4 regions of the Halorhodospira sp. 9628 genome follow, and region 1 is predicted to be linked to each of the others. Evidence: predicted binding sites of a transcription regulator. Region 1 holds the regulator's gene; each other region holds the start of a gene.
The links. The regulator sigma-54, encoded in region 1, starts transcription at its own class of promoters, with help from an activator protein. The targets are predictions, from matches to a motif close to TGGCANGNTNCNTGCTT.
Positions count from the first base shown of each region.

Region 2: LRG10_RS00625 (NF038132 family protein) is a predicted target of sigma-54. The motif match lies at 2,874-2,890, and genes of this name have one in related genera.
Region 3: glnA (glutamate--ammonia ligase) is a predicted target of sigma-54. The motif match lies at 3,178-3,194, and genes of this name have one in related genera.
Region 4: glnL (nitrogen regulation protein NR(II)) is a predicted target of sigma-54. The motif match lies at 4,287-4,303, and genes of this name have one in related genera.

Region 1 is NZ_JAJNRF010000006.1:14,638-20,387, forward strand. It holds gene lptA (lipopolysaccharide transport periplasmic protein LptA) at 1-249, shown strand, start outside; gene lptB (LPS export ABC transporter ATP-binding protein) at 254-979, shown strand; gene LRG10_RS07575 (RNA polymerase factor sigma-54) at 1,020-2,474, shown strand; gene hpf (ribosome hibernation-promoting factor, HPF/YfiA family) at 2,517-2,843, shown strand; gene LRG10_RS07585 (PTS sugar transporter subunit IIA) at 2,887-3,357, shown strand; gene LRG10_RS07590 (HPr kinase/phosphorylase) at 3,330-3,875, shown strand; gene rapZ (RNase adapter RapZ) at 3,872-4,735, shown strand; gene LRG10_RS07600 (PTS sugar transporter subunit IIA) at 4,732-5,136, shown strand; gene LRG10_RS07605 (HPr family phosphocarrier protein) at 5,133-5,408, shown strand; gene pmbA (metalloprotease PmbA) at 5,430-5,750, opposite strand, start outside.
Region 2 is NZ_JAJNRF010000001.1:135,320-141,069, reverse strand. It holds gene LRG10_RS00650 (aspartate kinase) at 1-732, shown strand, start outside; gene csrA (carbon storage regulator CsrA) at 856-1,071, shown strand; tRNA gene LRG10_RS00640 (tRNA-Ser) at 1,121-1,210, shown strand; tRNA gene LRG10_RS00635 (tRNA-Arg) at 1,262-1,338, shown strand; gene LRG10_RS00630 (hypothetical protein) at 1,401-1,568, opposite strand; gene LRG10_RS00625 (NF038132 family protein) at 1,975-2,775, opposite strand; gene LRG10_RS00620 (glycosyltransferase) at 3,510-4,562, shown strand; gene LRG10_RS00615 (ATP-binding protein) at 4,962-5,750, opposite strand, start outside.
Region 3 is NZ_JAJNRF010000001.1:59,293-65,042, forward strand. It holds gene LRG10_RS00255 (sensor domain-containing diguanylate cyclase) at 1-43, shown strand, start outside; gene LRG10_RS00260 (hypothetical protein) at 266-1,117, shown strand; gene LRG10_RS00265 (hypothetical protein) at 1,174-1,374, opposite strand; tRNA gene LRG10_RS00270 (tRNA-Met) at 1,463-1,539, opposite strand; gene glnA (glutamate--ammonia ligase) at 1,704-3,119, opposite strand; gene LRG10_RS00280 (hypothetical protein) at 3,338-3,670, opposite strand; gene LRG10_RS00285 (HU family DNA-binding protein) at 3,683-3,958, opposite strand; gene rnhA (ribonuclease HI) at 4,039-4,488, opposite strand; gene LRG10_RS00295 (class I SAM-dependent methyltransferase) at 4,485-5,216, opposite strand; gene gloB (hydroxyacylglutathione hydrolase) at 5,365-5,750, shown strand, end outside.
Region 4 is NZ_JAJNRF010000021.1:7,025-12,774, reverse strand. It holds gene glyS (glycine--tRNA ligase subunit beta) at 1-273, opposite strand, end outside; gene glyQ (glycine--tRNA ligase subunit alpha) at 266-1,180, opposite strand; gene LRG10_RS12925 (tRNA (5-methylaminomethyl-2-thiouridylate)-methyltransferase) at 1,312-2,376, shown strand; gene LRG10_RS12920 (sulfurtransferase TusA family protein) at 2,363-2,596, shown strand; gene glnA (glutamate--ammonia ligase) at 2,735-4,150, shown strand; gene glnL (nitrogen regulation protein NR(II)) at 4,314-5,387, shown strand; gene glnG (nitrogen regulation protein NR(I)) at 5,380-5,750, shown strand, end outside.

The DNA.
Region 1 (5,750 bases):
GCCACCTACCGCGACCACCCCGAGAACCAGCCTCGCCCCGTGCATGCCGAGGCGAAACGCATGGAGTACTACTCCCGCGGTCCCGAACGTGCCCATTTCCAGGGCGATGCACATCTCTGGCAGGGGGATGATCAAGTCACCGCCGAGACCATCGACGTCGACCTGGAGGGGCAGGTCATGAAGGCCCGCGGCGCCGAGGGGCAGCGGGCGCGGACCATCCTGTATCCGGCACGGCGCGAGGAGGAATGACCCGTTGGTGACGCTGCGCGCGGAGGGGCTGAGCAAGCGCTATCGCGGCCGCACCGTGGTCAACGGCGCGGGGCTGGAGGTCGCCGACGGTGAGATCGTCGGCCTGCTCGGCCCCAACGGGGCCGGCAAGACCACGTGCTTTTACATGGTCGTCGGCCTGGTGCAGGCCGACGAGGGGCGAATCACCCTGGAAGGCGACGACCTCACCCGGTTGCCCATTCACGCCCGGGCCCGATTGGGCATCGGCTACCTCCCCCAGGAACCCTCGGTCTTTCGTAAACTGAGCGTTGCGGATAACGTACGGGCCATCCTGCAGCTGCGCGACGACCTGGACGGCACTGAGCGCGAGCAGGAGCTGGATCGCCTGCTCGAGGAGTTCGGCGTGACCCACGTGCGCGACTCCCCGGGGATCGCCCTGTCCGGGGGCGAGCGCCGGCGCGTGGAGATCGCCCGCGCCCTCGCGGCGAATCCGCGGTTCATACTGCTTGATGAGCCATTCGCCGGGGTCGACCCCATCTCGGTGGGCGAGATCCAGCGGATCGTCCGCCAGCTGGCGCAACGGGGTATCGGCGTGCTGATCACCGACCATAACGTGCGCGAGACGCTGGGCATCGTGCAACGCGCCTACATCCTCAGTGACGGCGAGGTGCTGGCCGCCGGGGACGCCGAGAGCGTGCTGGCCAACCCGCGGGTACGCGAGGTGTACCTGGGCGAGGACTTCCGCCTGTGAGTGACGGACTACGGATGCTTCAAGCACAACGGACACGGCCATGAAGCAGTCGCTTCAGCTACGCATCGGTCAGCAGCTGACCATGACCCCGCAGCTGCAGCAGGCCATCCGGCTGCTGCAGCTCTCCAGCCTGGAGCTGCGCACCGAGATCCAGCAGGCCCTGGAGTCGAACTTCATGCTCGAGCTCGATGAGGAGGCCGAGCCCGGGCAGGAGCAGGAGCAGCAGGAAACGGAACCCCACGAGGACGAGGCACCGGCCAGCGAACCCGCCGGCGAGGACATCCCCGAAGACCTGCCCCTGGACACCTCCTGGGACGACATCTACGACGGCAGCACGGCACTGAGCGCCCCCGGCGACGAGGGTGCGCAGCGCGACACCCTCGACAACCGGCCGGCCGCCTCCGACAGCCTCCAGCAGCACCTGCACGCGCAGATCGAGCTCGAGGCCTTCTCCGCCCGGGAGCGCTCCATCGCCGAGGTCATCGTCGACGCCGTCGGCGACGACGGCTACCTGACCCAGAGCACCGAGGATCTGCTGGCCGGCTGTCCGGCCGACGAGCAAGTCAGCGCCGAGGAGCTAGAGGCGGTCCTGCAGCGTGTCCAGCGGCTCGACCCGACCGGCGTTGCCGCCCGCGACCCTCAGGAAGCGCTGTGCGTCCAGCTCGAGCAGCTTCCCGAGGACACGCCCTGGCGTGCGGAGGCGCAGCACGCCCTCCTCCACCACCTGGAGCTCATCGCCGAACGCCGCCATGACGACCTGGGCCGCGCCCTGGGGGTCGGCGAAGATGCCCTCGGCGGCATCCTCGGTCTGATCCAGAGCCTCGATCCACGCCCGGGCTCGCAGATCAGCGACACAACCCCGGACTACATCATCCCCGATGTCCTCGTCGTGCGCCGCGACGGCGTCTGGCAGGTGGAACTCAACGGCGAGACCGCCCCCCGCTTGCGCGTCAACGCGTATTACGCCAGCCTGATCCGCAGAGCGGACCGCAGCGCGGACAACCACTGCCTCCGCAACCATCTCCAAGAGGCGCGCTGGCTGATCAAGAGCCTGCGCAGCAGGAACGAGACCTTGCTGAAAGTGGCCAGCGCCATCGTAGAGCGGCAACAGGGGTTCCTCGACCACGGCGAGGAGGCGATGCAACCACTGGTTCTGCGCGAGATCGCCGAGGCGGTGGAGATGCACGAGTCCACCATCTCCCGCATCACCACCAACAAGTACATGCACACCCCGCGGGGCACCTTCGAGTTCAAGTACTTTTTCTCGAGCCACGTGCAGACCAGCGACGGCGGAGAGGCTTCGGCGACGGCGATCCGGGCGCGGATCCGCCGGCTGATCGCCGAGGAGGATCGGGCAAAACCGCTGAGTGACAGCGCGATTGCGCGTATCCTTCATGAGGAGGGGATCCAGGTGGCGCGTCGGACGGTCGCCAAGTACCGGGAGTCCCTGTCCATCGCATCGTCGGCGGAGCGCAGGGAGGCCCGGGGGCGCTGAGGCCCCCGGCTCCGCCGGCGGCAAAGGGGTTCAGGAGGCGGTATGCAGATCAAGCTCAGTGGGCATCATGTCGAGATCACCCCGGCCCTCCGGGCGCATGTGAACGAGAAGATGCAACGCATCCAGCGCCACTTCGACCACGTCATCGATACCGAGGTGATCCTCACGGTGGAGAAGAAGCAGCAGAAGGCCGAGTCGGTCATCCACATCGGGGGTGGCGGCGGGCGCGTTTTTGCCGATGCCATCGAGGAGGATCTCTATGCAGCCATTGACGTGCTCGTGGACAAGCTTGACCGTCAGGTCCTGAAACACAAAGAGAAGGCCGTCGATCAGCGACGGCAGGGCGCGTCCCTCAAGGCCAGCCTTTAAGGCGGCGGGACGCGGTTCAGCGGGCCAGCCGATCGGACACTCCATGGACATCGAGCAACTCATCACGCCGGAACGTGTTCGCTGCGAGAGCGGCATCGAGGACAAGGAGCAGGTGCTCCTGCGCATAGGCGAGCTGATCGGGGCCAGCGGCGACGGCCTCGACGCCCGGGAGATCAGCAACCGGTTGCTGGCCCGTGAGCGACTGGGCAGCACGGGCCTGGGGCACGGCGTCGCCGTGCCCCACGCCCGCATCGACGGGATCGACCGCGCCATCGGGGCCCTCATCCGCCTGGACCGGGGCATCGATTTCGACGCCTTCGACAAGGCACCGGTGGACCTGCTCTTCGCCCTCGTCGTACCCGAGCACTTCACCGACGAGCACCTGCAGATCCTCGCCAGCCTTGCCGAGATGTTCAGCGACAGCAGCCTGTGCGAGCGGCTGCGCCGCTCCTCGGACGGGGACGAGCTGCAGATGGCCCTGCGCGAATGGCAGTCGCACGCCGACCCATCGTGAACGCGGCCGGGAACCGGCCGGTCATCCCCGGCCTGCTGATGGCGGTCCACGGCCACGGAATCCTGCTGGAGGGCCCCAGCGGCGTGGGCAAGAGCGACGCCGCCCTGGCGCTGCTCGACCGTGGTCACGCCCTGGTGGCCGACGACGCCGTACAGCTGCGCCGCGACGGTGACCGCCTGCTCGGCGCCGGTCCGCAGCAGGGGCGGGGGCTGCTCTACCTGCGCGACCTCGGCCTGGTGGACATCACCGAACTCTACGGCCCCGCGGCGCTGCGCAGCGAGACCGCCGTGGCTCTGTGCATCCAGCTCCAGCGCGCTCCCGGCCCCACCGAAGCCGAGGCCGCCCTGCACGGCCGGCGCGATCACCGCGAACTGCTCGGCCTGGCCCTACCCCGGGTGACCCTGACCGACAGCGAACGCCGGCCGCTGGCGCCGCTGATCGAGGCCGCCGCCGGCCGCCTCGTCGCGGAGGTCGCAACACACCAGCGCAGCGGCCGGAACCACGGGGTGCCGGCATGAGCGAACTGCGCCTGATCGTGGTCAGCGGCCTGTCGGGCTCGGGCAAGAGCGTCGCCCTGCACACCCTGGAAGACGCCGGTTACTACTGCATCGATAACCTGCCAGTGAGCCTGATCGGCGAGCTGGCCCGCTACGCGCAGAATCGCGACGCACCCACCGGCGAGCGCTTCGCGGTGGGGCTGGACGCCCGCAACCCGCCCCGCGACCTGCAGCGCCTGCCCGAGACGCTGACTGCGCTGCGCGAGCAGGGCATCGCCACCGAGGTGCTGTTCCTCTACGCCGAAGACGCCATCCTCATGCGCCGCTACAGCGAGACCCGGCGGCGCCACCCCCTCGCCGAGGGCGATCAGCCGCTGGCCGACGCCCTGCGCGCCGAGCGCGCCCTGCTCGAACCGCTGCGCGAGGTGGCCGACTGGAGTATCGACACCTCGCGGACCACGGTCCACGACCTGCGCGGGCTGATCTCCGAGCGGGTCGCGGGCGAGCGCAGCGGCGTGTCGGTGCTGGTCCAGTCCTTCGGCTTTAAGCACGGCATCCCCACGGACGCCGACTACGTCTTCGACGCCCGCTGCCTGCCCAATCCACACTGGGAGCCTCGGCTGCGCGCCTACACCGGCCGCGATGACAGCGTCCGCGCCTTCCTGGAGGCGCAGCCCGAAACCGAGACCCTGTTCGACCAGATCGACACGATGATTCGCCACTGGCTGCCGGTCCATCAGCAGTCAGGGCGCAGCTACCTGACCGTGGCCATCGGCTGCACCGGCGGGCAGCACCGTTCGGTCTACCTCGCCGAGCGGCTGGCCGCAGCACTGCAGGCTGACTGCAGCCACGTGACCCTGCGCCACCGGGAGCTGTCATGAGGGTCGGACTGCTCATCGTCGCCCACCGACACATCGGCTCGGAGATCCTGGCCACGGCCTCGCGCACGCTCGGCATCTGCCCGCTGCAGACCGAGTCGCTGGAGGTCTTCAACGAGGACGAGCGCAACGAGCTACTCGAACGCGCCGGCTCCCTGATTACCCGACTCGACCAGGGGGCCGGGGTCCTCATCCTCTCCGACGCCTACGGCTCCACCCCCTCCAACGTCGCCGTGGCGGCCGGCACCGACCGCCACTGCCGGGTGGTCACCGGCCTGAACCTGCCGATGCTCCTGCGCGTCTTCAACTACCCCGGGCGATCCCTCGACGAACTGGCCGAATCCGCCGCTGCCGGCGGCCGAGCCGGCATCATCGCGGTCGGTGAAGGAGCCCCGCCGTCATGATCGAGCAACAAGCCACCATCACCAACCGCCTCGGACTCCACGCCCGGGCCGCCGCCCGTTTCGTGACCATCGCCAGCGAGTACGAGAGCGAGATCCACGTCCGCTACGGGGACAAGCGCGTCAACGGCAAGAGCATCATGGGACTGATGATGCTCGCCGCCGGCCATCAGGCCACGATCACCATTGAGGCCGAGGGCGCGGACGCCGAGGCCGCCCTCGAGGCCCTAACCCGTCTGGTGGCCGAGGGCTTCGGCGAGACCGAGCACGGTTGACCCGCGCCCGGCACCGGACGCTCACTGCCCGGCGACGGTCATCTCCTCGACCAGGATCGAGCCACAGCGGATGTTGCCGCGCCGGTCCACGTCGCCGCCCACCGCCTGGATGCCGGCAAAAAGATCGCGCAGATGGCCGGCGATGGTGATCTCCTGGACCGGGCGGTCGATGGCCCCGTTCTCCACCCAGAAACCGGCGGCACCACGGGAGTAGTCGCCGGTGACCAGGTTGACCCCCTGGCCCATCAGCTCAGTGACCACCAACCCGCGGCCCATGCGCCGGAGCAGGGCGTCGAAGTCCTCATCGCCGCCGCTGACCTCCAGGTTGTGGACGCCGCCGGC
Region 2 (5,750 bases), on a different contig from region 1:
GACGTGGATGGGGTCTACACCACCGACCCGCGCGTCGTGCCCGAGGCGAGGCGGTTGGACCGTATTACGGTCGACGAGATGCTGGAGCTATCCAGCTTAGGCTCCAAGGTCCTGCAGATCCGGGCCGTGGAGTTCGCCGGCAAGTACCGCGTCCCCCTGCGGGTGCTGTCCAGCTTCGAAGAAGGGCCTGGAACGCTCATCACCTACGAGGAAGAGGGAATGGAAGAGCCGCTGATTTCCGGTATTGCGTTCAATCGCGACGAAGCGAAGATCTCTGTCATCGGGGTGCCGGATACGCCGGGGATCGCGGCGAAGATCCTCGGGGCGGTGGCCGACGCGAACATCGAAGTGGACATGATCATCCAGAACATCAGCCAGCAGGGGCTGACGGATTTCACGTTTACGGTCCACAAGCGCGATTATCAGGCCACCCTGGATCTGGTCCGGGACAACGCCGAACAGTTGGGGGCCCGGGAGGTTTATGGCGATGACAAGATCGTCAAGCTCTCCCTGGTCGGCGTCGGGATGCGTTCCCACGCCGGCGTGGCGAACACCATGTTCCGTGCGTTGTCCAACGAGGGGATCAATATCCAAATGATCTCAACCTCGGAGATCAAGATCTCGGTGGTTGTCGAGGAGAAATACTTGGAGCTTGGCGTGCGCGCCCTGCACAAGGCCTTTGAGTTGGATGTCCAGCCCGTGGCCGAGCTTGAGGGTCTCTCCGACGAGTAGCGCAGTTTCGGTCCTTCGGGGCGGAAAGGGGTGACGGCTAGGTCCCGGACCGCCCTGGAGGGCGAAGCGGCCGCCCGCTCAAGAGGCGCCGGTAGCGGTGGCATAATCAAGGAGTCAAGTTCGATGCTTATACTCACGAGGAGAGTGGGCGAGACGCTGATGATCGGCGACGATGTCAGTGTGACGGTGCTCGGGGTCAAGGGTAACCAGGTGCGAATCGGTGTAAATGCGCCGCGGGATGTCTCCGTGCACCGTGAAGAGATCTATGAGCGGATCCGTCACGAGAAGGATGGCGATGTCCCGGAGGCGGCCCCTGGGCAGGGTGCCGATTCGCAGTAGCTCGAGGGTTTACGGGGAGGGGGTCTATCCCTTAAGGTACGCACCCTACGGAGAGATGGCCGAGTGGCTGAAGGCGCTCCCCTGCTAAGGGAGTAAGGGCGAAAGCCCTTCGAGGGTTCGAATCCCTCTCTCTCCGCCAAAACAACGGTTGACTCGGCAAGCAGTCAACGGCAGAATAAAGCGCTTTATAGCGCCGGTAGCTCAACTGGATAGAGCATCTGACTACGGATCAGAAGGTTGGGGGTTCGAATCCTCCCCGGCGCGCCAACTTACAGCAGATTGTCTGCCAAAACGGCCAGGCTGTCTGCCATCCTCCTTGGACGTGGCACTCACCGGGTGGGCGCCACGATCACTTTATCCCTCGCCCGCACGTAGGTCTCGGTGGTCTCGCCAATCGAGTGAGCGGCCAGGGTCAGGCGCAGCAGGTCGGACTTGCGCAGCGCGGTGAGACAGCCCACCTCGATGATCGCCCGAAGCTGCGGGCCGGAGGCGGCCATCAGCGCCCGCAGCTCCCAGTCTTCCAGGTAGCGCTCGGCGCGCCTGCTCCCGGTTGCGCTGGATGCCCTGACAGGGGTTGGTGTCGGGTACCCCGGCCATGCCCCAGCGCCGGGCGTGGTTGAACGCGGTCGAGAGCGTGGCGATCTCCCGGTTGGCCGTGGTCGGGTAGGGGTGGTTGTCTAGGTACTTGGCGATGTGATGGGGCTTGATCTGATCGAGCCGCGCCTTGCCGAAGAGCATGTGCAGCTTCTGGGCGTAGCGCCGGTAGTCGACCTGCGGGGGTCAATCGGAAACGTACAACCGGCTCGGGGGGTGGTAAGGAAAAGGGGTAGCGCCAAGATACACCGGGGGGCGCCCCCCCCGATGTATCGATTTGGTCGCACGGAGGTCAAAGGCCTTTTTCGTTTAATAGAGATTGCGCGGGCGCCGGCGTAGGGTCAGGCCCATGGCCGCAAAGCCAACCGCCATTAGGCTTAGCGCACCGGGTGCAGGGACCGGTGCCGTGATCTCCTCGCCTTCGATCGTGGCACCATCGAAGGCTAGGCCAGACTGAAACTGGGTATCGTTCCAGTTTACAACGCCGAATTCCAAGGCGTACTCCCCGGGATCCTCGAATTCGTAGGACGCATTGAGCCAGTCCGTGTACCCGCAGCCCTCATCCCAACAGCTTCCGGAGCTATCCCCGAGCGGGGACCAGTCGGGTGCGCCGCCGATCACCGGTGTCTCTTCCGGATCGAGGGTTACGTCGACATCGGGCTCCGGCAAGTTAAACCCGGGCACGGTGTTGCCTTCCGGGGTTGTGCGTGCGGAGAACAGCTGAATCGGATCGTCACCTACGGGAAGTATCTGTGCCCAGGCGTAGTCGGTAAAAGTACCACCGTCAGATGTTACGTAATTGAAATAAAAGCTCAATTCGTCGCCGGCACCTGCTGAAAAATTCGGAGAGGTGATGAGGGACCCTGTGGTCTCGTTTCCAGCGCCGAGCCCGTCTTGATCGACACCGTTGGCGGTGGAGATCCACCCGTACTCGCTGCTACCGAATGGCGATAAATCCACTACCCCGTCGGCCCCGGAAGTGCCACTATTGCCTTCCGTGGTCCATCCCGATAAATCGATGGGGGCTCCCATCGCCGTGCCGCTAAGGCCGGCCGCTGCGACCAAAGTGGCGATACCCACGCTCCAGTGAACCCTTGTGATCGTCTTCATGATCGCCTCCACTTCTCATGCGCTGTCTGGAATCAGAAGGTTTCATCCTTTACCAATGTGAGTGAATCGACTCGTTTCCCCCCGGGGGTGCGAATAGCAAGCAATTGGTGGGCCAACCCTGAAAGGGCGGCGGGAACCGGGGTAGTGAGTGTCTCGGGCAAGTGGTAGCCCGGTTGCGGGCGTGCTGGGTGTAAAATTCGCCGACACCTGAGAGCGCGTTTCAACAAAACCCCCGTTCGCCGCCCCCGCCGGCCGGCGTGACGATGTCGCGCGAGGACAGCCCCTCGCCGCCCTCCGGGGGCGCTAACGAAATCTGCATGGGTGACGGCCTCATCAGGTCACGCCGCGGTGGCCCGAGATGTTGTGCGATAGGGTAAGGCCGACAGATGGCTGAGTTTGCCCTAGATCAGGACACCTGCGAGGCAGTCCGGATGGGCTATATTGCCCCCTGGGAGGCGGGAGGGGCGTATGGCAACTATCGACAAGCGCTTCAGGCGCTGGCTGGCGGGGGCCACCGCGAGGGCCGTCGTAGATCCGCAAGCTGTCCAGAATCCAGGCCGACGCGCGGAGATGGGCACGGCAGCGGGAGCCCGGGGTGGACACCGGCTCCTGCCCCGACGTGACCGCGGGCATTTCTGCCCTCTGCGCAAGCTCAAGCAGTCGTACGAGGAGAGTCCTGGTCTAGTCCACAAGTAGAGGTATGACCAGTCAGCTCGCGACGATTAGGAGCTACAATGCGCATCCTTTTTGCCACTCACCATAAATACCCTCCTGAAATCTTCGGCGGGCTTGGCGTCAACACACACCGTCTTGCATGCGGACTTCTCGAGCGCGGGCACCACGTGGCCGTGGTCGCGGGGTTGAAAGGTGTTGGTCGCACCGGGTTAAGCGCACGACTCAGGATGAAGCTCTTACGGGACCCATCGCCTCAGGATCGACGCATGGGTTACCCCGTTTGGAGAAGTTGGAATCCTGCTACCGTGGTCGAGAAGCTTTCCGCAAAGTTCAAGCCCGACGTCGCCGTACTACAAGGCGGTGCACATTTCGCGCCCATGCTGCAATCACTGCTGTGCCTGGGGATTCCTGTGGTGGCCTATCTCCACACATCCGACCGTCTTCCAATGCAGCATGATGCCCCCAAGCCGCCACGTCTTTCCTTCTTGGCCAACTCAAGTTACACCGCGTCGCTGCACGGCGATAAATATGTGTCGAGAATCATCCCTCCCTTGGTCCATCCCGAGGACTATCAAACCGAGACGGATCGCTCCTCGGCGATCTTCGTGAACCCGGCAGGCTACAAGGGACTGGACATCGTTCTGGCGCTAGCGCGGGCACGCCCGGACGTGTCCTTCCTTTTCATCGTGAACAGCATGCGCAAGTCCCTTGACATCAGCGGGTTTCACAACATTCGCGTTATCGCCCCCGTTGAAGACATGAGAAAGGTGTATGGCAGGGCGAGAGTCGTGCTGGCGCCCAGCAAGGAGGAAACCTGGGGGCGTATTGCGACCGAAGCGCATGTCAACGGTATCCCCCTTTTAGCTAGCAATGCCGGGGGGTTGCCCGAGGCCGTTGGGCCAGGCGGGATTTGCCTACCGTTCAAGGCGCCCACGGCGGAGTGGGTGCGGGCCTTTTCCCGTCTGTGGGACGACCCGGCTACCTACGCTCATTTTTCGAGGGCTGCTCAGCGTTATTCGCAAAGGAAAGAGATACAGCCTGAATACCTCATTCGAGCCTTTGAGGCCCACTTGGATTCGCTCGTGAAGCCCAGTGATAACCATTGGCAGTGATCTCGTTGTCGATCCGTTCCGCGGTGTGGAGGTCCGTGCTGGGCAAGATCATCCCTTCTGGTGCTGACTATCGGAGTCCGCAGCGCCTGACTGAGGTTTCAGATTTCGGGGCTTCTCTACGGCCGGCAGTGCGCCCGCCGTCGCGGGCCGCTTCCCCATCCCCAGCCGCCTCGCAGCCGGCGCAGTGCGCCGCTGGGCCGAAGGCAGCGCGTCGCGTTTATAGTGTGTTGGATATTATGGACGCTACACACAACAGCGATATGGCGAGGAGGTCTTCGGCATGGCGATCACCACTGAGCAGGTCCACGCCGCCGCCGATGCCATCACCGCGCGAGGAGAGCGCCCGAAGAAGGGGGGATCACGTCCTTAAAGCCCGGCCCGTAAGGGCCGGGCTTTTTTTTACGGGTGGTGCTCGCCCAGGCCCTGACGGCCGACCCAGTCGCGGGCGAACTGCCAGGCCACCCGTCCGCTGCGCGAGCCGCGATCCAGGGCGTAGGCCAGTGCCGCCTGGCGGGTCGTCTCGGTGTCGCCATCGATCCTCCCGCCCAGATACTCGATCCAGCCACGGACGATCTCCAGGTAGCGTTCTTGGGCAAAAGGGTGGAAGGAGAGGCGTACGCCGAAGCGCTCGGACAATGAGATGCGTTCCTCGACCCCGTCGCCGTGATGGAGCTCGCCCCCGCTGAGGTGCGCCTGGCGATTGTCCGCCATGTGCTCGGGGACCAAATGCCGTCGATTGGATGTGGCGTAGAGCAGGGCGTTTTCGGCGCTGGAGGTCAGGGAGCCGTCCAGCACCGCCTTGAGGGCGCGGTAGTGCTGGTCGCTCGCGTCGAAAGAGAGATCATCGCAGAAGATGATGAACCGTTCGGGGCGTTGGCCGAGCAGCGGCAGCAAGCCGGGTAGATCGGTCAGGTGCTCGGGCTCGATCGCGATCAGGCGCAGGCCCTGCTCGGCGTAGGCGGTGTGCAGGGCCTGAATCAGTGACGATTTGCCGGTGCCGCGTGCCCCCCAGAGTAGCGCGTTGTTCGCTGGCAGCCCGGCCAGGTGCTGCCGGGTATTGCGGACCAGGGTCTCTTTCTGGCGCTCGATGCCCCGCAGGTGACGGAGTTCGACCCGCGTCGCGGCGGGGATGGGTTCCAGCCAGCCCTGGCCGGCGCGCCGGCGCCAACGAAAGGCGGTGGCCGCGTC
Region 3 (5,750 bases), on a different contig from region 1:
CGGACGCAATCGAGTCGTGCGCTACCGGGAAGGGTTCTTGTAAAACTCCACCGGTTGGGTACGCTTCCCCCAGCCCCGCTTCTGCACACCGCCGGCAACCCACCGCCCGCGACAATCCTCGCCATTGCCTGCGGGCGTCCTCATCGGGCAGACATTCTCCGTCGCCACCCTGCCAAGCGCAGACCCCGCCGCGCGGACGCGCCGTCGGCCTCCGCCCGCGGCAGGCTGTAGAATGTCGCCCGTTCCAGGTACCAAGGAGCCGCCCATGGCCAAGCGCTACGATCGCCCCCCGCACCCGGAAGGCCCCTTTAACGCCGACCGCGTGGCCGATAGCGATCCCCCCGAGCAGGAGGAGCTGGGGGCGTTCCAGGAGCGCATGCAGGTGCGGGCCCGGGAGCGCACCCTGCTGTTCCTGGGTGCGCTGGGGGTTGCCGCTGTCCTGGTGCTGGCGACCCGCCACGAGCCCCAGATCGCCGCGTTCATGAACGCCAGCGAAGAGGCGGTGGGGGTGGCGCTGCTGGGCCTGACGATCGGAGCCATCGTCCTCTGGGGATACACCCTGCACCAGCTCATGGACCCGATCTTCGGTGATGTCCTGGGGGCGCGCGGCGACCTGGAGGTGATCGACCCCGATGTACCCGATTATCGCCGGCTGTTGATCGTGGCGGCGCTCATCAACCAGGCGGCCACAGGCTACTTCCGCGCCCTGCGCGAGACCTGCGACCGCGAGGTCCGGCTCGGCGATCTGCGCGCCCTGCGGCAATACCTACGCCAGCTGAAGAACCCCAATCTGGCCGGCGCCGCCGCGCCTCCCTCCACCCCCCAAGACGACTGGGAGCGGGGCTACGTGGTCTGGTCGGAACACAGCTACCGGTTCTTTCTCGACGAGCTGGATACCCTGGACTACATCGAGTTCCTCGACGGGGAGCTGGAGGGGGTCTCCCTCTATTTCGGCCGACCGGGGGAAGGGAGCTTTCCCTACAAGATCATCAGCTGCCCGGACTCGGTTCTGGAGGCCTTCGGTAGCCGCAGTGGCCTGGAGGAACGGATCGACGAAGAGCTTGAAGATGTGCTGGAGGTCTTCGGCGGCTGGGGGCAGGACCTAGTGCTCTACTAGGTCCCAGGATTGTTCCTGCGGCGGTCAGCAACAGGGGGCTGACCGCCGCCGAATGATCATCCGAACACCATCGGATACCAGAAGAATCCGACGATCGTGCTGATGCCGACGACCACAAAGGCGTGAAGCAGCACTCGGCGGTAGCCCAGATACATACCGAGCAATAGCCCCAGCGTGGGCAGGAACACGGCGCTCAGATAGGCAACCACCATCAGCCAAGTCGGCACCGCCCCCCGTCTCGCAGCAGATTCCGCCATCGGTCATGCACTCCCTGAAACGAAAAGAACCCCCGATCGGCGGACACTGCACGTGTGCGCTGAGCGGGGGCTCATCTCGATGACTGACTGGTAGCGGGGGCAGGATTTGAACCTGCGACCTTCGGGTTATGAGCCCGACGAGCTACCTGACTGCTCCACCCCGCAACTGGTGAGGCGCATTCTAGGCACCAGGGAGCCGAGCGTCAATTCATCGTGACGCACAACCGGAGAGGCGGCGGCCCGGATGACCGCGCCGAAAAACGATCTGCCGGGGCGCAACGCCCGCCGGGCGGGGCCTGCGCCCTGCCCGGCGGGCGCCCCGGGGAGGCTCAGACGCTGTAGTACAGGTCGAACTCCACCGGATGGGTGGTCATGCGCAGGCGCGTGACCTCCTCCATCTTCAGCTCGATGTAGGCGTCGATCAGGTCGTCGGAGAAGACCCCGCCCTGCTTGAGGAACTCCCGGTCGCTGTCCAGCGCCTCCAGCGCCTGATCGAGCTGGAAGGCGACCTTGGGGATCTCCTTCTCCTCCTCCGGCGGCAGGTCGTAGAGGTCCTTGTCCATCGCCTCGCCGGGGTGGATCTTGTTGCGGATGCCGTCGAGACCGGCCATCAGCATGGCGGCAAAGGTCAGGTACGGGTTGCCCGTGGAGTCCGGGAAGCGCACCTCGATGCGCCGCGCCTTGGGGCTCGAGACGTAGGGCACCCGCACCGAAGCGGAGCGGTTGCGCGCCGAGTAGGCGAGCAGCACCGGCGCCTCGAAGCCCGGCACCAGACGCTTGTAGCTGTTGGTCGAGGCGTTGGCGAAGGCGTTGATCGCCTTGGCGTGCTTGATGATCCCGCCGATGTAGTAGAGCGCCTCCTCCGAGAGGCCGCCGTACTGATCGCCGGTGAAGATGTTGTTGCCGCCCTTCGACACCGACTGGTGGACGTGCATGCCGTTGCCGTTGTCACCCACCAGGGGTTTGGGCATGAAGGTGGCGGTCTTGCCGTAGGCGTGGGCGACGTTGTGCACGCAGTACTTGAGCGTCTGCAGCTCGTCGGCCTTCTTGACCAGGGTGCGAGCCTTGGTGCCGATCTCGCCCTGCCCGGCGGTGGCCACCTCGTGGTGGTGGACCTCCGGCTCCAGGCCCATGTCGCTCAGCGCCTGGCACATGGCACCGCGGATGTTGTGCAGCGAGTCCACCGGCGGGACCGGGAAGTAACCGCCCTTCACGCCGGGGCGGTGGCCGATGTTGCCGTCCGGGTAAACCCGCTCGGAGTTCCAGCCGGCCTCCTCGGAGTCCACCTTGTAAAAGCAGCCACTCATATCGGCGCCCCAGCGGACGTCGTCGAAGACAAAGAACTCCGGCTCGGGGCCGAACAGGGCACTGTCCCCGATCCCGGTGGAGGCCAGGTACGCCTCGGCCCGCTTGGCGGCCGAGCGGGGATCGCGGTCGTAGCCCTGCAGGGTGCTGGGCTCGAGGATGTCGCAGACCAGCTTCAGAGTGGGCTCATCGGTGAAGGGATCAAGGACGGCGCTCTCCGGATCCGGGAGCATGATCATGTCCGACTCCTGGATCCCCTTCCAGCCGTCGATGGAGGAGCCATCGAACATCTTGCCGTGCTCGAACAGATCCTCGTCGACCTGGGAGACGGGCAAGGTCACGTGCATCTCCTTGCCGCGGGTGTCGGTGAAGCGCAGATCGACGAACTTCACGTCCTCATCCTTGATGAGCTTGAGTACGTCCTTACCGGTTGCAGCCATGGGGTTCCACCTCCGAATCGGCTAATCAATGTTCCCCAGCTGGGGCTCACGAAGGTGGTAGCAATCCCTGTGCCAGCTTCCGGGATTCCCGCCCAGACGGGGCCTTATGATGGTGCAGCCGAGCGGGATGGAGGCCCGGTTGCACCATCGTGATGCAACCGGGCACGAGTGCGCACTCTCATAGTGCGACCCGGGAGGGGCTCTCCCGGGGCCAGGCGCTATCGCAGTTCCTGTAGCTCGTCTCGCGTCTCACGCAGCATCTCGCCGAGCACGCCCAGCATACGGACATCGTGCTCGGCCAGGGCATCCGGACACTCGCGCTGAATCGCCACACGAATGCTGCTCTCGCGAATGCCCTTGCGCTGGTAACGCTCGTCGAGCGCTGTGATGGCTTCTTGCTGCTGCTCGAAGGGCATGTCGTCGGCGTTGCGGATGTAGTCGCAGTAATCGGCAGCCAGCGTGCCAGCGTCACCACCGCTGCACGCGGCCATCAGGGCGCCTGCAATCCCCAGGCACCCTGCTCCGACCCAACGCCGAAGCCGACGGGACATGGCAACCTCCTGTTACTGATCCACCGAACGCTTGAGCGGCGCCCCAGGCTTGAAGCGGACGTTCATGCCGGCGGGGATGTCGATCAACTCCCCCGTCTGCGGGTTGCGCCCTTGCCGCTCGGGGCGCGCGACCACGGCGAACTTGCCAAACCCGGGGATCGAGACATCCTCCCCGCTCGCCAGGCTCTCCTCGATGCCCGTAAAGACAGCATTGACCGCATCCGTGGCGACACGCTTGGAGACCCCGGTTTCGGCTGCGACCTTGTCAGCCAGATCGGCTTTGTTCATGCGCTACTCTCCGGTTTGTTACAGATTGGGAATTGGGCGTTCCGATTCTAGCCCAGGCCCGCCGGGGACGGGCAGCGGACCTAGGCGACCAGCTCGTCGATCCCCTGATTGGCCAGGGCATCGGCGCGTTCATTCTCGGCGTGACCGGCGTGGCCGCGCACCCAGCGCCACTCGACCCGATGGTAGGCCGCCAGCTCATCGAGCCGCTGCCACAGATCCTGGTTGAGCACGGGCTTGCGCGAGGCAGTTCGCCACCCCCGGCGCTTCCAGCCGTCCAGCCACTCGGTGATCCCACGGCGCACGTACTGCGAGTCGGTGGTCAGAACCACGCGGCAGGGCCGCTCTAGGGCCTCCAGGGCCCGGATCGCCGCGGTGAGCTCCATGCGGTTGTTGGTGGTCTCCGGCTCCCCGCCGTAGAGTTCACGCTCATGCTCGCCGTAGCGCAGCAGCACGCCCCACCCACCGGGGCCGGGATTGCCCCGACACGCGCCGTCCGTGAATGCCTCGACCACACCGCGCTGCTCGGTCACGCACTACCTCCTCGATTCAGGGCCTGCACGCGGACCCGTCCCGCCGGATGCGCTGCACCGACGCGAGCCCCTCGGCCCACGCGCTCGACCAGGGTATGCCCCCGTAGCGATCCCGGCTCCCGCCGCACCGCTACGGTCATCTGTACGCCGGCGGCAAAGCGCCCGAGCCGGCGGAGCCTATCCTCCCACGGATCCAGTCGCTTTTGCAGGCGTTCACCCTGCATGGGCAACCGAAAACAGAGCGAGTGACGCGCCAGCGTCTCGAACCCGCAACGCCGCAGGTGGACCCCCACGCTGGACGCCGGCCACTGCCGCCCGCACCACGGGGCCCGGGATGACCGGCACCAACCCCACAACCGACAAACGCCCCACAACCCCAACGGATTGAAGGTCAGCACGACCAACCGCCCCTCGGGGGCCAGCACTTGGTACGCCTCGGAAAGCACGGCCGCCGGCTCTTCACCGAACTCGAGGACGTGACTGAGGATCACGGCATCGACGCTGTGGCCGCGAAACGGCAGCTGCTGGGGGGTTGCCACTAGATCGCCCCCGGGCCCCACCCGCCACTGCCGGACGGTGGGGGCCAAAGGCAACGGATGTGCAACCGGACCGATGCAGACCGTATCGCCAATCCCCAAATGCGCCAGGGCGTCGGCCACGGCCCCGCGCTCGGCAGCACCGACCCGCTGCCCCAACGGTGTGCCGTACCAGGCGTGAAGGTTCTGCATGTGCCCCCCCGTGGCGCGCATTCTTTCAGGTCCAACCTTACCCGAGCACTGCACTGAACTCATCTGCTCGCCCCCTCCGGCGCCCCGGAGAAACGCTGCGGCCGCGGGGGGTTTGCCGCACGGGCTTGACACGGTAGGATGCTCGGCGATGATTAGCGCCGAACCCCTCGCGGCACTTGCCGATAATTACATCTGGATGGCCCGGGACCACGCGGGCGCCGCCGCGATCGCCGTGGATCCAGGCGACGCCGAGGTGGTCGCGGCTTGGCTGAACGACCACCGCCTTCGCCTTGCCGGCATCCTGGTCACCCACCACCACGGCGATCACACCGCCGGCGTGGCGGAGTTGGCCGAACGGCACCAAGTGCCCGTGTTCGGCCCCGCTGGTGAGGCGATCCCGGCTGTCAACCACCCGGTCTCCGGCGGGGATCACTTCGCCCTGGATGGTTTCGGTGACTTCCGGGTACTGGACTGCCCCGGGCACACGGCCGGGCACATCGCCTACCTCTGGGACGGTCACCTGTTCAGTGGCGA
Region 4 (5,750 bases), on a different contig from region 1:
AGCCTTGGTGGGATTGCCATCGGCATCTTGGGCGGCGTCAAGCCGGGGCCCGAGCCGCTCGATCCGTTCATCGGCCTGGCGGGTGTCCACGGCCTCAATGCGCACCGCCAGTCGCCGCGGGGTGGCGAACGCCTGCACCCCCTGCGGCTGCAGGCGCTGCTCCTCCAGGGCGCCGGCGAGGTCATCCCGGAAGGCGGTCATCAGCCGCTGCAGGGCCTTCGGCGGCAGTTCCTCGGTACCGATTTCGATGAGCAGGGGGCGGCGTTCAGCCATGGGTGGACTCCTTATCCTGCAGCAGCGGAAAGCCAAGCTCCTCGCGCGACTGGTAGTAGCCCTGCGCCACGGTGCGGGCCAGATTGCGCACCCGCAGGATGTAGCCCTGGCGCTCGGTGACCGAGATGGCGCCCCGTGCGTCGAGCAGGTTGAAGGTGTGCGAGGCCTTCAGGACCTGCTCGTAGGCCGGCAGCGGCAGCCCTACCTCGACCAGGCGTTGGCACTCCTGTTCCTGGTGCCGAAAGGCCTCGAGCAGCGCCTCCACGGGGGCCTGCTCGAAGTTGTATGCCGACTGCTCGCGCTCGTTCTGCAGGAAGACGTCGCCGTAGGTGACCGGCCCCGCATCGGTGTGCGTCCAAATCAGGTCGTAGACGCTCTCCACGTTCTGCAGATACATGGCGATGCGCTCGAGCCCGTAGGTGATCTCGCCCATCACTGGCCGGCAGTCGAGTCCGCCCACCTGTTGGAAATAGGTGAACTGGGTGATCTCCATGCCGTTGAGCCAGACCTCCCAGCCCAGGCCCCAGGCCCCGAGGGTCGGTGACTCCCAGTCGTCCTCGACGAAGCGGATGTCGTGGATCTGCGGGTCGATGCCGAGCTGCTCCAGCGAGCCGAGGTAGCGCTCCTGAAAATCCGCCGGCGACGGCTTAAGAACCACCTGGAACTGATAGTAATGCTGCAGGCGGTTGGGGTTGTCACCGTAGCGCCCGTCCGTAGGCCGGCGTGACGGCTGGACGTAGGCGGCGTGCCAGGGCTCGGGGCCCACGGCGCGCAGGAAGGTCGCCGGGTGGAAGGTCCCCGCGCCCACTTCCATATCCAGTGGCTGCAGCACCACGCAGCCCTGTCGGGCCCAGTACTGCTGCAGGTTGAGGATGAGTTCCTGAAAATCCCGCGGTAGCTCGGCCAAGCTCGCCTCCGTTGATCCCGTCGGCTTAGTGCGCAGTAGCGGCGCAGTATAGCGATCCGGTCCGGGCACTTGCACGGGCTCAACGGCCGTTTTGGTAGAATTCTCCCTCCACTCCGATACAGTTGCGTGTCATGCCCGAGCAACCGAAAGCCGTCGCGCTCATCTCCGGGGGTCTCGATTCCATGCTGGCCGCCCGCGTGGTCCAGGACCAGGGTGTCCACGTGGAGGGGATCAATTTCTACACCGGCTTCTGCGTCGAGGGCCACACCCACGCCATTCGCAGCAAGGATCAGCAACGGCCCAAGCGCAACAACGCCCTGTGGGTGGCCGAGCAGCTGGGTATGCCGCTACACATCGTCGATGTCATCGAGGAGTACAAGGAGGTCCTCACCAACCCCCGCTACGGCTACGGCGCTAATCTCAATCCTTGCCTGGACTGCAAGGTGTTCATGGTGCGCAAGGCCCGCGAGTGGATCGAGGCCAACGGCTTCGATTTCATCGTCACCGGCGAGGTGATCGGCCAGCGGCCCAAGTCCCAGACCCGGGACAAGCTGCCGGTGATCACCCGGGATGCCGAGGTCGAGGACCTGCTCCTGCGTCCGCTCTCGGCGAAGCTTCTGGAGCCGACGCGGCCCGAGCGCGAGGGCTGGGTGGATCGTGAGCGCCTCCACGACCTTCATGGCCGCTCGCGCAAGCCCCAGTTCGCGCTGGCGCGCAGCCTGGGCATCGAGGCCTGGGCGCAGCCCGCCGGCGGCTGCTGTTTTCTGACCGATGCCAGCTACTCGGCCAAGCTGGCCGATCTTTGGCAGGCGCGCGGTTCCCGTGAGTACGACCTGGACGACATCATGCTACTCAAGGTGGGGCGTCATCTGCGCCCGCGCGAGCACTTCAAGCTCATCATCGCCCGTGAGGCCGGTGAGACCCGCTTTCTGCAGGGCTACAAGCGCCGCTATCCGCACCTGCGCACGATCAGCCACGGCGGTCCGGTGGCGTTGATCGACGGCACCTGGGACGAGCACGACCTGGAGCTGGCGGCACGGTTGGTGGCTCGTTACTCTTCCGGGCGGAATGCCGAACGAGTCGATCTGGAACTCGAGGATACCGAGGGCAACGTGCAATCGCTCGCCGTGCCTCCGATGGCGCCGGAGAATGTTCCCGACGCGTGGTACGTGGGAGGCGATCATGGCGACGGATAACGAGCTCGACTGCCGCCATCTGCTTTGCCCGCTGCCGGTGATCCGCACCCAGGCCCAGGTGGCACGATTGGTCGCCGGCGATGAGCTGGAGGTGGTGGTCACCGACCCTGGTGCCCTCGAGGACATCCCGGCCTGGTGCCGGGTCCACGGTCATGAGGTCATCGCCACCGAGCCCAGCGGCGATGAGCACCGGATCCGCATCCGGGTCGGTGGGGCGTGAAGCCCATGCCGGCCGTAGCACCACGCCACAGGTGCGTCGGGGCGCGAAATGCCCCACAATAAGGCGCGGCTGCGGGGTTGATGCACCCTCCGGGCGCACGCCCCGCCCCATTGTTTCCCACGCAGAGGCTGTGAGCTTATGGCGCGTACCGGAGAAGATGTCCTCAAGCTGATCGAGGACGAAGACGTCAAATTCGTCGACCTTCGCTTTACCGACACTCGCGGCAAGGAGATGCACGTGACCTTGCCCGCCTCCCAGGTCGACGAGGATCTGTTCGAGCACGGCTCCATGTTCGACGGCTCCTCGATCCAGGGCTGGAAGGGGATCCAGGAGTCGGACATGATCATGCTCCCTGATCCCGACTCCGCGACCCTCGACCCCTTCTACGATGAGCCCACCCTGAACCTGGTCTGCGACATCCTCGAGCCGAGCACCTTGCAGGGCTACGACCGCGATCCGCGCTCGGTGGCCCGGCGCGCCGAGGCGTATTTGGCCTCCACCGGTTTGGGGGACACCGCGCTGTTCGGTCCCGAGCCGGAGTTCTTTGTCTTCGACGATGTCCGCTGGGGCGCCGACATGAGCGGCACCTTCTACAAGATTGACTCGGAGGAAGCCGGTTGGAACTCCGAGCGGGTCTACAAGGATGGCAACATCGGCCACCGCCCCGGCGTGAAGGGCGGTTACTTCCCGGTCCCGCCGGTGGACTCGCTGCACGACATCCGCGCTGCCATGTGCCAGGCCATGGAAGAGATGGGCCTGGAGCCGGAGGTCCACCACCACGAGGTGGCCACCGCCGGGCAGTGCGAGATCGGTGTCGCCGCCCGCACCTTGGTCAAGAAGGCCGACGAGCTGCAGACGCTCAAGTACTGCGTGCACAACGTTGCCCACGCCTACGGCAAGACCGCCACCTTCATGCCCAAGCCCCTGGTGGGTGACAACGGCAGCGGTATGCACGTCCACCAGTCGATTTCCAAGGGCGGTAACAACATCTTCGCCGGCGACCAGTACGGCGGTCTCTCTGAGGAGGCGCTTTACTACATCGGCGGGATCATCAAGCACGCCAAGGCGATCAATGCCTTCGCCAACGCCTCGACCAACAGCTACAAGCGCCTGGTGCCGGGCTTCGAGGCGCCGGTGCTGCTCGCCTACTCGGCGCGCAACCGCTCCGCTTCGGTGCGGGTGCCCTACGTGGCCAACCCCAAGGCGCGGCGTATCGAGGTACGCTTCCCGGATCCCACCGGTAACCCGTACCTGACCTTCGCCGCCATGCTGATGGCCGGTCTCGACGGCATCCGCAACAAGATCCACCCCGGCGAGGCGATGGACAAGGACCTCTACGACCTGCCGCCGGAGGAGGAGAAGGAGATCCCCAAGGTCGCCTTCCAGCTCGACGAGGCGCTGGAGGCGCTGGACAACGATCGGGAGTTCCTCAAGCAGGGCGGGGTCTTCTCCGACGACCTGATCGACGCCTACATCGACCTCAAGATGGACGACGTCACCCGTCTGCGCATGACCACCCATCCGGTGGAGTTCGACATGTACTACAGCGTCTGAGCCCTTCGGGCGGATGCTGCATCCATGGGGCGGGGCCGGATGGCTGCCGCCCTTTTTTATTGCATTGCACCAGGATGGTGCAATGGTTGCCTGATCATGGGCGCATCCGCACCGGGTCCACGCGGGACCGTCGGGGTGGCCCGGCCTTTGCACAGGGATGGACATGGACGAACAAGAGCGCGACCACTCGCAGATCCTCGAGGAACTGACGACCGCCGTGCTGTTGGCGGATGATCAGGTGCGCATCCTCCACGTTAACCACGCCGCCGAGACGTTGTTCCGGGTTAGCAGTCGGCAGGTGCTGGGCCAGCCCCTTGCCTCGGCCCTGCGCGGTGCGGAGCTGCTCGAGGGACTCATCCGCCAGACCCAGCGCACTGGCGGTGCCTACACCCAGCGCGAGCGCCGCCTGCCAGTGCGCGACGATCACCCGGTGACCGTCGACTGCACCATCACGCCGCTGTCGGCGCATCGGGTGCTCATCGAGATCGCCGAGGTTGACCGGCACGCCCGGATCACGCGCGAGCAGCACCTGCTGTCGCAGAATCGAGCCGTGCAAGAGCTCATACGTGGGCTGGCGCACGAGATCAAGAATCCGCTCGGTGGCCTGCGCGGCGCGGCGCAGCTGCTCGAGGCGGAGCTGCCCGAGCGCGATCAGCGCGAGTATACGCAGGTGATCATCCGCGAGGCCGACCGCCTGCAGCAGCTGGTTGATGCCCTGCTCGGCCCCAATGCGCCGGCGCGGGCGGAGTGGGTGAACATCCACGAGGTCCTCGAGCGCGTCCGTTCCCTGGTCATCGCCGAGGACGCCGAGAATCGCGAGGATGGTGGCCCGATTGTGCTTCAGCGCGACTACGATCCCAGCATCCCGCCGGTCAGCGCCGAGCACAACCATCTGGTCCAGGCGGTGCTCAACCTGGTGCGCAACGCCCGTCAGGCTGCCGGCCCGGGTGGCACCATCACCCTGCGCACGCGCACACAGCGCCAGTTCACCATCGCCGACAAGCCCCACCGCCTGGTGGCCCGCATCGACATCATCGACGACGGACCGGGGATTCCCCTGGATCAGCAGGAGCAGATCTTCTATCCGATGGTCACCTCGCGCCCCGAGGGCACGGGCCTGGGCCTGCCCATCGCCCAGAGCTTGATCAGTCGCCTCGGTGGTCTGATCGAGTGCGTTAGCGAGCCGGGGCGTACGGTGTTCACCATCTGGCTGCCCATGGAGACGGAAAATGACTGAGGCCGAATCGCAGGTATGGGTGGTGGACGACGACCGTTCCATCCGCTGGGTGCTGGAGAAGGCGCTGCGCCGCGCCGGCTTTGGGGTCCACACCTTCGAGAGCGGCGACGCGGCGCTGGAGGCGCTGTACCGGGAAGAGCCCGACGTGCTGATCACCGACCTGCGCATGCCCGGAATCGGCGGTCACGATCTGCTGCAGCGGGTACAGAGCACCTCGCCGCAGCTGCCGGTGATCGTGATTACCGCCTACTCGGACCTGGATGCGGCGGTCAGCTCCTACGAGGGCGGCGCCTTTGAGTATCTGCCCAAGCCGTTCGACGTGGACGAGGCGGTGGATCTGGCTGGCCGCGCTGTGGCGAGTCG